DNA from 4 places in the Macrococcoides bohemicum genome. Region 4 is predicted to be linked to each of the others. Evidence: riboswitches for the same ligand, from Rfam matches in the RefSeq annotation. Region 4 holds a riboswitch; each other region holds the start of a gene.
What was found. A riboswitch is a leader RNA that binds a small molecule or an ion and turns the genes downstream of it on or off. The one in region 4 is predicted to bind thiamine pyrophosphate.
Positions count from the first base shown of each region.

Region 1: it holds a riboswitch for thiamine pyrophosphate, as region 4 does, so the genes downstream of both, HT586_RS06020 (ABC transporter substrate-binding protein) here and tenA (thiaminase II) in region 4, are expected to answer to the same signal.
Region 2: it holds a riboswitch for thiamine pyrophosphate, as region 4 does, so the genes downstream of both, HT586_RS01090 (ECF transporter S component) here and tenA (thiaminase II) in region 4, are expected to answer to the same signal.
Region 3: it holds a riboswitch for thiamine pyrophosphate, as region 4 does, so the genes downstream of both, tenA (thiaminase II) here and tenA (thiaminase II) in region 4, are expected to answer to the same signal.

Region 1 is NZ_CP054482.1:1,173,219-1,176,436, reverse strand. Features, by position in the region: gene HT586_RS06030 (ABC transporter permease) at 1-738, opposite strand, end outside; gene HT586_RS06035 (ABC transporter ATP-binding protein) at 1-5, opposite strand, end outside; gene HT586_RS06025 (thiamine-binding protein) at 735-1,022, opposite strand; gene HT586_RS06020 (ABC transporter substrate-binding protein) at 1,022-2,044, opposite strand; TPP riboswitch at 2,089-2,189, opposite strand; gene HT586_RS06015 (2-oxoacid:ferredoxin oxidoreductase subunit beta) at 2,378-3,218, opposite strand, start outside.
Region 2 is NZ_CP054482.1:206,648-209,865, reverse strand. Features, by position in the region: gene HT586_RS01100 (energy-coupling factor transporter transmembrane component T family protein) at 1-74, opposite strand, end outside; gene HT586_RS01095 (ABC transporter ATP-binding protein) at 58-1,470, opposite strand; gene HT586_RS01090 (ECF transporter S component) at 1,474-2,058, opposite strand; TPP riboswitch at 2,129-2,236, opposite strand; gene HT586_RS01085 (GNAT family N-acetyltransferase) at 2,388-2,909, shown strand; gene HT586_RS01080 (formate/nitrite transporter family protein) at 3,025-3,218, shown strand, end outside.
Region 3 is NZ_CP054482.1:2,069,311-2,072,528, forward strand. Features, by position in the region: gene thiM (hydroxyethylthiazole kinase) at 1-78, opposite strand, end outside; gene thiD (bifunctional hydroxymethylpyrimidine kinase/phosphomethylpyrimidine kinase) at 78-875, opposite strand; gene tenA (thiaminase II) at 868-1,545, opposite strand; TPP riboswitch at 1,629-1,724, opposite strand; gene HT586_RS12550 (transglycosylase family protein) at 1,807-2,370, opposite strand; gene HT586_RS10880 (transglycosylase family protein) at 2,692-3,218, opposite strand, start outside.
Region 4 is NZ_CP054482.1:1,030,257-1,033,474, reverse strand. Features, by position in the region: gene HT586_RS05330 (esterase/lipase family protein) at 1-1,184, shown strand, start outside; gene tenA (thiaminase II) at 1,207-1,884, opposite strand; TPP riboswitch at 1,923-2,020, opposite strand; gene HT586_RS05320 (hypothetical protein) at 2,106-2,405, opposite strand; gene HT586_RS05315 (glycogen/starch/alpha-glucan phosphorylase) at 2,618-3,218, opposite strand, start outside.

The DNA of each region.
Region 1 (3,218 bases), 140 kb from region 4:
TTCATGATTCCACCTCAATACGAAACGTTTTATCGCTTCTATTACAATATATATTATTAATGCGAATATAATGATCCAGACAATCGCAACAAAAACCTGATCTACTTGAAATGCACGTTGTGCAAGTATCATAAATTTACCTAAACCTTTGTCACTTCCAAGCCATTCAGAAATAATCGCACCCATTACTGAATACGTGCCGGCAATCTTTAAACCATTAAAGAAAAACGGCATACTGTTTGGCCATTCTAATTTTGTAAATAGTTCCATACGTGAAGCACCCATCATTTGCATATATTTCTTTAAATCTTTATCTGTCTCGTGAAATCCTTCCAGCAAACTCACTGTTATGGGAAAGAAACAGATTAAAGTAATCACGATGAGTTTCGGTAATAGTCCAAATCCAAACCATATTACAAGTAACGGTGCGATAACAATAACAGGGATATTCTGACTCATAATAAGTAACGGATAAATATAATCATTTAATACTGGTATTAAGTTAAGTATGACCGCAAATAGAACACCACAAATAATTGAACAAAATAAACCTAATAATACAAGTTGTATCGTCGGTAACAGATGTGGAAAGTATTCAGGAAAATCTACCACGAATGACTTTGCAATAGCACTTGGCGCAGGTAGTGTATAGGGATCGACTTTTAATAGCCATACAAATCCTTCCCATACAAGCAACAAGCAAATCATAAACAATGAGAATTTTAAAGCTTTAATCATCGATATTTCGCGACCAATGCATCCATCGATACTGATTCTCCATGATAGAATTTCACCTGCGAAATAATTGATTCACAGCCTAATGCACGCATACGATGGTTCATCTGTTCGATTAATGGTAACAGTTCATGCATATCACCTTCAATACTTGTCTCAAGTGGGGATACTACAAATTTAAGACCTGATTGTTCTATCACTTCTATCGCAGCATCGACATATGGTATTACATCCTGACCTTCTGGTGTTTTAGGAATAATTTGAATGCTCATTATTGTATTCGCCATTATTTACCCTCCACAAATTCATTTGTAAATGCATCTTTTGCAACAAAATCATTTTTAATAATTTTATTATCTTTTAAATACTTCGCATAATTGACCCATACTTTCTCATCCTGAATACCCCAAGATTTTGCATCATCTTGATATTTCGGTGATAAATAGCTTTGAGATTTATAGACTAAATCTTTTTGTTTCTTTAATTCCGGTGCTGATTTAATTAAAATATCTGCACTTTCTTTTTCGTGTTTAATCGCATATTCATATCCTTCTTTTACAGCTGCCATAAATGCTTTAGCTGTATTTGGATTTGATTTTAAATATTTTTCATTGGCAATAATGATCGGTGTATAATAATCTAGATTTTTATCGTAATCTGTTAAGTATTGCATGTTTACGTCAATATTTCTTGTTTCTGCTTCAATACCGGTCCATCCGTAATATACCCAAGAGAAATCAATATTTTTCTTAGAAGCTGAGAAGAAATCAGTATTCCCCATATTGACAATCTTCGTTTTGTTGACATCAGCATTTTCTTTTTTCATCAATGTTTCAATAAATGCCTTCTCAATTGGCGCACCCCAGCCACCGTATGTTTTACCTTCATAATCTTTTGGTGATTTTATATTCTTATCTTTCAAACTCATAAAACCACTTGTGTTATGTTGAATGATTGCACCGATTGATTTAATAGGTACACCTTCTGAACGTGACTGTGTAACCTGCTCCTGCGCACTAATACCAAATTGAACATCTTTCTTATTTGCAGCTATCATCTGATCAGCAGTAACATCACCAGGCGTTTTAATATCAACATCCAGACCATGTTTCTTAAAGTAGCCTTTTTCTTTTGCCACATAAATACCCGTATGGTTCGTATTTGGTGTCCAGTCTAACATCATGGTAACTTTTTCAGTTTTGTTGCTGTCCGTCTTACTTGTAGTTTTATTAGCATCTTTATTTTCTTCGTTACCACAAGCAGCTAATAATACTGCACAACTCATCCCTACTAATATACTTTTTTTCATCTTATTTTCCTCCAAATAAAAAACACAACCTACATGTAAAGTTGTGTCAAAAAGCGACACTTCCCTACGCTAGTTTTACCTAGATCAGGTGAATAAGGGTTTAGGACCAATGTCCATTCTCAGAATGACTCCCCTAGTGTTTTTAGTTATTTTATTTTCCTTTACAAGTATACCAAAGAAATACCTAGTATCAAATGTTTAAGATTTAGTTTGTACGCTACTGAACTGAAATAATTTTATGATTATTCTCCGTTAATTTTCTTGTTAGAGGTAGTTTTTTTAAAAAGATAAATAAAAGACATAGCAATCATCAGATTACTATGTCTCTTTATTTTATTTAAATTCAGCCATTAAAGCTTCAAATTTAGATGGGTCCATTTCAATTGGTTCTTTCGCCAATGATTTTGAGTAACCATTTAATTGTTCTGCATAGCTTGGCGTTTCAGTATCCTGATAAATGATTCCAGTTACTAATCCGTTATGCTCTACTACAGTGTTTAATGCTTGTATTTTGTCTTTATTGTCATAACCTTCGATATCGTTTAAAGAAACTAAGTTTTCTTTAAACCAATCGTACGTATTTACTTTATTGTAAGTCACACATGGAGAGAATACATTAACGAATGCAAATCCTTTATGGTTAATCGCCGCTTCAATAATTGCTGTTAATTCTTTAATATCACTTGAGAAACTTTGTGCTACAAATGTTGCACCTGATGTAATTGCAAGTTCTAATGGAGATACATTTTTCTCAATTGAACCATGTGGCGTTGTTTTAGTAACAAATCCATGTGCTGAACTTGGTGAAGTTTGACCTTTTGTTAAACCATAAATCTGGTTATCCATTACGACATATGTTAAGTCAATATTACGACGTATTGAGTGGATTGTATGTCCCATACCAATAGCGTATCCATCTCCATCTCCACCTGAAGCGATAACTGTAAGTTCCTGATTTGCCATTTTAACACCTTGTGCCATCGGTAATGCACGGCCATGAATTGAGTGAACACCGAATGAATTAATATAACCTGATAAACGACCAGAACATCCGATTCCTGTAATTACAGCTAATTCTTCAGGTTCTAAACCTACGTTTGCACATGCTTTTTGAATTGCTGCTTGAACTGAGAAGTCACCACATCCTGGACACCAGTTTGGTTTCACACTATTT
Region 2 (3,218 bases), 820 kb from region 4:
ACTCCTAATATCAACTTAGTAATCACATTCACATGATCCATAAATGTATGATAAATCTTAAACTGTTCGTACATTATCACCCCTCCTCACTTCAGAAAGTATGCCACCCTGAATGCGTAACACGGTAGAAGGGTATCGCTTTATGATTTCATCATCATGCGTCACCATAATAATCGTCTGTCCGGATTGCACACGTGCTTTAAATAACTCAATAAGTTCGAACGTATTATGACTATCGAGACCAAATGTCGGTTCATCTAGTAACACAATATCAGCTTTTGTACTTAATGCCGTCGCAACACTCAATCTCCTCTTTTGTCCCATAGAAAGTTCAAAAGGATGACGATCTTTTAGATGGTACAGATTTAATTGCTTTAATAAATGCGTTGTTTTTTCTCCTGCCTGAGCTTTATCTAAAAATTGAAAATTAAAGAATATTTCATCATATACACTACCCTGGATAAATTGCAGCTCAGGATTTTGGTAAACAAGATACATGTTACGTGCTGCATCTTTCACCTTACGCAATGGTTTTCCATTATATTGTATTAAACCATCATAAGGAATAAGTTGCATCAAAGATTCTAATAATGTTGTTTTTCCTGTTCCATTCTTTCCGGTAATCGCAATCCATTCATGACTATTCACGACAAGTCCATCAATTTGATATAACTTTTTTTCTTTTCGCTTTACAGTAACATCTTCAAGCTTGAGCTCAAACTTGTGAGATGGATAATCATAATGCAATGATTTCGGTGCAAATTGATACGCATTTGGATGCCATACACCATACTTGTTTAATAAGTCTTCATGGTTATTAAGAATAAATTGCGGGGTTCCTTGCGTAACCAATTTACCATTCGCATCCATCAATAAAATCCGATCAACATATTGCCAGATATGTTCAACCTTATGTTCTACGATAAGTACTGTCTTATCCTGCCATAAATCAATCATCAATTCCCATAAATGCTTTGTCGCATCGCTATCGAGCATCGCTGTAGGTTCATCTAGAAACCACGTATCAGCATTCTGCAACAATGACCCTGCAATTGCTAGTTTCTGTTTCATACCACCACTGAGTTGATTGATTTGTTGTGAAGGTCCAACATCCAGACCAACTTTAATCAAAACATCATTAATCAAGTGATTCATTTGCGATTTATCAACGTTTTGATTTTCCAGTATAAAAGCTAGTTCTTCATATACTTTAGGCATACAAAATTGACTATCTGGATCCTGAAATATAACACTAGCATTCATATCACGTTCTAATACATCATATTTCATCGGCAAATCGATCAACTCAGGGACGATACCACTTAGTACGTTCAGTAATGTGCTCTTCCCAGAACCTGAAGGTCCTAGCAATAATACTTTTTCTTTATCTGCTATCGTAATATCGATACCGTCAAATATCTTTTCTTTTTCACCGGGGTATTTCAATCTTAAATTTCTAACAGATAACATCATCTATAAACTATCGTAATCTGATTGAGTTGACGTTCTAAACAGCTTCGTTACACCTGTCTGATCTAATGCTTTTACAATTAAATACGATAATACCCCGGTTACCAGTGCTCCACTAATCAAACGCATAATTATATAAAGCAGTACGTTCCATCCCGCTACTTCAGACATATATCCATAGAAATACTCAATCGGCAGACTTATAATTGCAGCAGCAACACCCGCTAATATACACACCATCATGCTGCGTGATTGATATTTAAATAACATGAATACAAACTCACAAGCCAACCCTTGTAAAAATGCAAATACAAACGTCGGAATGTCGAATTTCCCCATTACGATTGTCTCTCCTGCACCCGCTGCAAACTCTGCCAGTAATGCAATTCCTGCTTTTGGAACAATTAAATACGCCACAACTGCAGCCATAAACCAAACACCATATATTAACTGTTCAAAATGTAGCCCTAATGGTTTCATTGCCTCATAAGGTAACCAGACAAAATTGTATGCCACCGCAAATAATACTGCTACTAACACTGTCACTAATATATCTGACAACTTCAAACCCTGACTATTTCTGTTCATTTTCATTCCTCCATAAAAAATACGCACCCTTCTATAGAGAAGACTGCGTAAGGAAAAATAGACACATTAATACTGTGACTATACACTTCCCTACGCTAGTATCATCTAGATCAGGTTCAAAGGGTCTAAGGCTACAGCCTTATCTCAGTTTTTTTATAAAACACCCCTAGTGCGCTTATTTAATTTGTTATTTTTACAGTACTCGCGAAACTAAATTTTGTCAACACGAAATTTTATTTCATCAATATATTACTATTCAAATATTGATTGCATAAACATTCATTTAAGCTCATAATGTGATTAACAAATTGACTAAAGGAGCTCGCTTTATGAATAAAATTGTAATACGCAAAGTTACAGAAAACGATCTCAATACTCTAATCAATATAAGCAAAAAAACATTCGATGATACTTTCAGACCGGATAATAAGGATGAAGTTATCGATCATTACTTAAAGACATCTTTCACTAAAGAAAAGATGATGACGCAGCTTAATGATCCACATTCAGAATTTTATTTTGCTTTAATTGAGGATCAAGTTGCTGGTTACTTAAAAATTAATACCAATGAAGCTCAAACAGAAAATATAACGGATAGTTCACTCGAAATTGAGCGAATTTATGTCGACAAAACTTTTCAAAAACAAGGTATTGGTAAACATTTATATGAAAAGGCAGTATCACGTGCACAAGATCAGAACATCAAAAAAATATGGCTTGGTGTTTGGGAATATAACCATAATGCATTAGATTTTTATAAAAAAATTGGCTTTAAACATATCGATTCTCATGTCTTTCAAATGGGCGACGAAGCACAGACCGACTATATAATGATGCTTGATTTAGTATAATGTTCACCTTTTCACAAATTGACTATATACACGTTACTCAGTAACAGATATAATAATATTGTATTTATAACATTCATGTTTATTCATAAAATCTTGTTCAACAGGAGGCTCTACAATGGCTATTGAAATTCCAGCTAAAACTATCGAAGATACTTATGCTTCGAAAGGCAACATTGAAAATGTATTAAACCAAGTAGCAATGAAAGAGGTAATGGCAGATAAGACACCTGGGCGCTATATGTTAAAAGCGATTATGTCAGGTTTTTTACTAGCTATTATGGCAGTGCTTCAACTTGCAGCAAAGACACA
Region 3 (3,218 bases), 1.0 Mb from region 4:
CGCTGTAAAATTTTTAACTACGTCATTTGTAATACAAATAATCAGTGGATTATCTTTTCTCAGCTGTTCTAATATCATTATTCCATCTCCTGAAATTTAAAGTGATTAACCGGACCTTGACCATGTCCTAGTTCTGGTGTGAATCGGATCGCTATATCCATATAACGTTTAGCAAGTTGTACTGCTTCAACAATGGATTTTCCTTTAGCAAGTTCAGATGTAATTACTGCTGAATATGTACATCCTGTGCCATGTGTGTGTTTCGTATCATAACGTTCACCTTTCAAGACAACAAAATCATCTCGAGTAAATAAATAATCTGTAGCATCACCTTTAAGATGACCGCCTTTTATCAGTACACTGTCAGATCCAATTTCATTAATAAATATTTTACCCGCACGTTTTATATCATCAAGTGTTTCCACTTTCATCTGTACGATTTCCTCAAGCTCCGGAATATTTGGTGTCACGACTGTTGCTACATCTAAAAGTTTTGTACGCACCGCACTACGCCCATTTTCATCAAGCAATGCATCACCACTTTTAGCTACCATGACAGGATCGATTACATAAGGAATATCATGTTTTACAATATAAGGACGTACGACATCCATAACTTCACTCGTTGCAAGCATTCCTGTCTTCACTGCATCCGGTATGATATCACTGTATACACTATCCAGTTGTGCTGCAATAACATCAACATTCTGATTAAATACTTGCTGAACGCCTAAAGTATTTTGTGCGACAATACTTGTTACAACACTCATACCATAGACGCCTCTTGATTGAAATACTTTTAAATCTACTGTTGTTCCAGCGCCACCCGTTGGATCTGTTCCTGCAATCGATAAAGCTGTTTTCATATTATTCAACCACACTTTCCCAAGTTTCTTGTATATAAGCCATATTAAAGAAACGTTTCTCATGTATACAGCTCTCTTTAAAGTTCTTTGTTAATATCGCGCGTTCCGCTTCACTTGCATGTTCTGCAAATTCATCTACCCAGCCATCCAGATGGTCCATTAACGGTTTCATCTCTTTTGCATAGAAATCTACCCAGTCTTTAAATGGATTGCCGTTGAAATCATGACGTTCTTTCATCTTTAAAGCAACTTGCTGATAAACATACGGACACGGTGCCATCGCACAAATTGTAAATGCTGCATCACTATAACGATATGCATTAAAATACATGTGTTTAATATAATGATCACTTGTCGGGTACCATTCTCCGTCTTTAATAATCGTTTTATAATCAACCTGGGCATAGTCTGCTAAAGTATAATGTGCAGTGACTTCTCCGTTCAAGACAAAATCGATTTGTTCTAGTAAAAATTTAATACCTTCTTTATCATCTAGTTTTGGAATTAATAAGCTATAAATTTTCGCAAACTCGTTTAAATAAAGATGATCTGCTTTTAAATAATGAATCACTGCTTCTTTACTTAAATCACCACGCACCATTCCCTGAATAAACGGATCATTGTAAATTGACTCGATAATTGGCTCTACTTCTTCTTTTAATTGTTGTGTAAACATCATTTACCTCCTCAAAATATATAAAAAAAAGCCCATTTCCATATAGGAATTGGGCTAAATACCGTTATTAAAAAAATAATATCAATAAAGGAATTTAACTACTTTCCTACGCTAGCATTATCTAGATCAGGTAAAGGGTTTGACAAAGTCATCTCAGCCAAAAGGCACCCCTAGTAGTATATGTATTTATTGTTAGTGTAACGCAAGCAAGATGTGAAAGCAAGATATGAAAAAAGACCAACGATAAAATCGTTAGTCTTAAAATTATAAGCGAAGTCCACATACTGGCCAAGGTTGCGCACCACGCATGTTATATAAAATTTGAGCACGTTTCGTTTGTTCAGCTGCTGATGCCTGGTGTGGATATCCATAACCACCAACACCACGCCATGTTTGTAAATTAAATTGGTACATACCATAATAACCATTTCCAGTATTAATAGACGGATTACCACCAGATTCACATTGTGCTAATGCTGACCAGTTTAAACCTCTGTTAATATAAGTAGAATTTGTTGTTTTTACAGTTTTTGAACTTGTATAAGCGGTTTTACTTACAGGTGCTTTATACGTTGATTTTTTGTAAGACGTATTTTTATATACAACACTATTATTTTTCCCATTAATTTTTAACACTTGGTTCGGATGAATTAAGTTAGATCTTAAGCCATTTGCTGATCTGATTGCTGCAATTGACGTACCATATTTATTAGCGATGCTCCATAATGAATCACCAGATTTAACTTTATATGAAGCTGCGTCTGCTGTTGAAACTGCCATCGTCGTTGTGATTGCAATTGCTGCTGTAACACTCAAGATTTTTTTCATGTTTATTTTCCTCCGGGAAATCTTTGTTTTTTATTTTATTACTGAATTCTTTTGAATGAATATGCTTTGTTCTTGTAGTTAACTATATCAGAAATAAATATTTCATAGGTTACAGCCAAATAAAAGATATGCCCTTTTATTACGCTTGCGTTACAATAACAAAATAACAAATAAATTAATTTCCATATAGTGTTAAATGTTTAAGAGAAATATCAGTTAGCTCGCTATGTTATGAATTATTAAGAATGTCACACTTTTGAAACAATTGACTAAATTTTTTCATAAAAAAAGCAGAACGTAAAGTTCTGCTAAAATTTATTATTAGTATGCTGTTGACCAATGTTGCGCGCCGTGTTGCGTATATAACATACGCGCACGTTTCCATTGTTCTGCTTCTGAAGCTTGTGCTGGGTTACCAGTTCCGCCTACAGCTGCCCATGTTTGTGGAGAGAATTGGAATAATCCGTAGTAACCTGCTGCATTAACTGCTCTTGGATTTCCGCCTGATTCACGTTGCATGATTAAACGTAAATGTGCATCAACTGATGAATTACCAGCTGGTGCTGATGTTTGTTGTACTGCAGCACGTTTAGTCTGTTGTACTGGCGCTTGTTGTACTGGTGCTTGTTGTACACGAACTGCTTTTTGAGTTTGTTGTACTGGTTGAGCTTGTGGTTGTGGTTGTACAGTTGCTGCAGTATTTTGCGTTGCAACCGGTGCTGAAACTGGTGCTGCTACTTTTTTAGCAACTGGTGCTGCTTTTACTGGTGCTGCTTTTACTGGTGCTGCATTCGCATGTTTACGATCTGATTTTTTCTCAACGATTAATAATTGACCTTCATTTAATT
Region 4 (3,218 bases):
CAGAACGTGCACCGATTCTTCCTGAGAAAGTAGCTAATAATGATTTAAAGATTAATAAAGAGCCGATTATTTTAGTCCATGGTTTTGCAGGATTTGCAAGAGATAATACACCGCATGGATTAATGCCTTATTGGGGTGGTTTAAAGGTAAATATAACTTCTACATTAAATATTGAAGGCTATGATATATATGAAGCGAGCATAGGTTCTATGACCTCAAGTTATGACCGCGCTGTTGAATTATATTATTATATCAAAGGTGGTCGTGTAGACTATGGGGCTTATCACAGTAATAAATTTGGGCATCATCGTTTCGGTAAGACATATGAGGGCATTTTTCCAGATTGGCAGCCAGGTAAAAAAGTGCATTTCATAGGTCATAGTATGGGCGGACAGACAATACGTATATTAGAGCATATGTTACGTTTTGGTCGTCCTGAAGAAGTAGCCTATGCAAACGCCCACCATTTAAAAGTTGCATCTCTATTTATAGGTGGACAAGATAATATGATCAATACAATTACAACAATCGGTACACCGCATAACGGAACATATATTGCAGATCGATTAGGTAATAAGAATTTAATTAAATCATTCTTTTATCGACTCGTTGAGAACGAAGGTATAGCAAGCTTTAAAATAGACTGGGGCTTTGGTCAATGGGGATTACGTCAACAAAAAGGTGAAAGTTACTTTGCATACATTAAACGAGTTAGAGCGAATAAGCTTTGGCAGACTACTGACAACGGCTTTTATGACTTAACATTAAAAGGCTCAGAGGAAATCAATAACAAGCTTTCAATTAATCCAAACATTCGATATAAAAGTTATTCGACTGTTGCTACACATAAAAGTTTCTTCACGAAATATCAAATTGCAAATGTCGGGATGTTTGCCCCTTTCTATCTTACGGGTATAATCAGTACAATATCAGGAACACCTGAATGGTGGGAAAATGATGGACTTGTGCCAGCGATTTCTGCTGAAGGGCCATTCACCGAACCTAAATCTTACAATAAAAAGGTGATGATAGATCGTGGTATATGGCATGTTTTTCCTAGAATGTATGGTTGGGATCATATGGATCAGATTGGTGGCAATATGACAAATTTACTCCATACGCCAGGAGAATTAATCGATTTCTATCGCACACTTGTTAAAGAACTCGTTTTATTTGAAAAATAAAAACCTAGGAAAATTCCTAGGTTTATTTTTGTGGGATTGGCCATGTTTCAAGATTTTCACACATATCCCAGAACATATATTCATAATAACTTGTCTTAACGATAATTTCTTCTAATTCTGCTAATTCCGTTTCCGGTTTACCTTCAGTCAACGCATCCATTAATCTGATTGCTTCATTCGTTAATTCAGTAAATTCTTCACCAGAGTATGTTGCAACCCAGTCGTGATAAAGATTACTTTCATCGCGTGCACCAGGCATTTGTGCTAATGATTTACCGATATAATTGTAACTCCATGCACATGCGAGTAAACATGCAACGACATGCTCAGCACCTCCACGTTGTGCATGATTCAACATATAACTCGTATAAGCAGTGTTTGTAGCAGCTGAATCAGTCGATTCAAGTTCATCAGTAGATATGTCAAAAGATGCTGCATATTTACGATGTAAATCCATCTCCATAAATAAAGTGCCATGCAATAAATGTGCGAATGTACTCATCGTAGATAAATCTCTAGATTTAGCACTTCCAATCGCCATTAATTTTGCATATTCAATTAAATATACATAATCTTGTTTCAACCAATGCTGAAATTTTTCTTTTGAAAGTGTACCATCCGCTAATCCTTTCACAAAAGGATGATCAAGATAAGAACTCCAAATAGGTTCAACACGTTGCCAAATACGTTCCGTAAACATTCTATTCCTCCTAAAAAATATACCTATACACATAAGGTATAGGTATCTTCCCACTTCCCTACGCTAGCATTAACCAACAGGTTCAAAGGGTCGGAATTAACCTCTCAGCACAAATTGTGCACCCCTAGTGTATAAGTATTATATTTATATTCATTATAACAATAATTATCTTAATTACAAAATGCCGTTAGGTTCTTCAGTTAGAATTAATCCGACTTAGACTATTTGACGGTTGTTTTATATGCTTCTACAAATGCTTTTGCTTCTTTTCGATTCACTTGATCAAACAGCCACGATTCACCGTTTTTTTCCATTATCGCGATACGGAATGGAACTGTTGAGATGCCGCTTTTGATACTCTTAATTTCATCTAATAAAAAAGTATCTTTTACTTCAGTTCCTGACAAAGGGCCCTGTGCTTCAAAAGTTATAACGTCATCATATAAATTTAATGTACCTGGTACTAAAGTTGATCGATATAAAGACATCGATGCATTTACACTCATGATATGTTTAGTCATTTTATCCACTCCTTCCATTTATTTATATTATATATTATCGGAGAAAAGATTTATAGCGAAAGAAATAGCGATATTGTTTATTTTTAGTTAGAGATTCCACTATTACTCACTTTCTTTTGCGGTATCTTTCTCTTTCTACCATCGATTCCGTTAAATCTCTGCCAGCAAATGAAAAAAGACCAATCCTTCACTCGGGATTGGTCAAAATCTTACTATACTAATTTCCAGATATCCGTTGCATATTGCTGGATTGTTCTATCACTTGAGAATTGTCCTGATTTCAGGATATTCATCAAGCTCATTTGATTCCATTTCTTCTTATCCTGATATGTTGCCATCGCAGTTAAGTGAATATCTACATAAGCATTAAAATCTTTTAATAGGAAATATGGATCATTGTTTGTAAGCACATGATAATATAGATTGTTAAATGCAAAGTCACGACCAAACTGTTCATTTTTAAGTGCATCCATCGCACCTTTAACACGTCCATCTGTTTGATAGATAGCTTCCGCCTGATAACCACCATTGTTCTGGTAGTTAATTACTTCTTCTGAACTTAATCCAAAGATAAAGATATTTTCCTTACCTACTAATTCAGCGATTTCAACGTTCGCACCATCCATTGTTCCAAGTGTCACAGCTCCATTCATCATCATCTTCATATTCCCAGTTCCAGATGCTTCCATAGATGCTGTAGATATTTGCTCAGAGATTTCAGCAGCCGGCATAATATCTTCTGCAAGTGTTACATTATAGTTCTCTAAAAATACTACTTTAATTCTATTGTCTACATCTTTATCATTATTCACA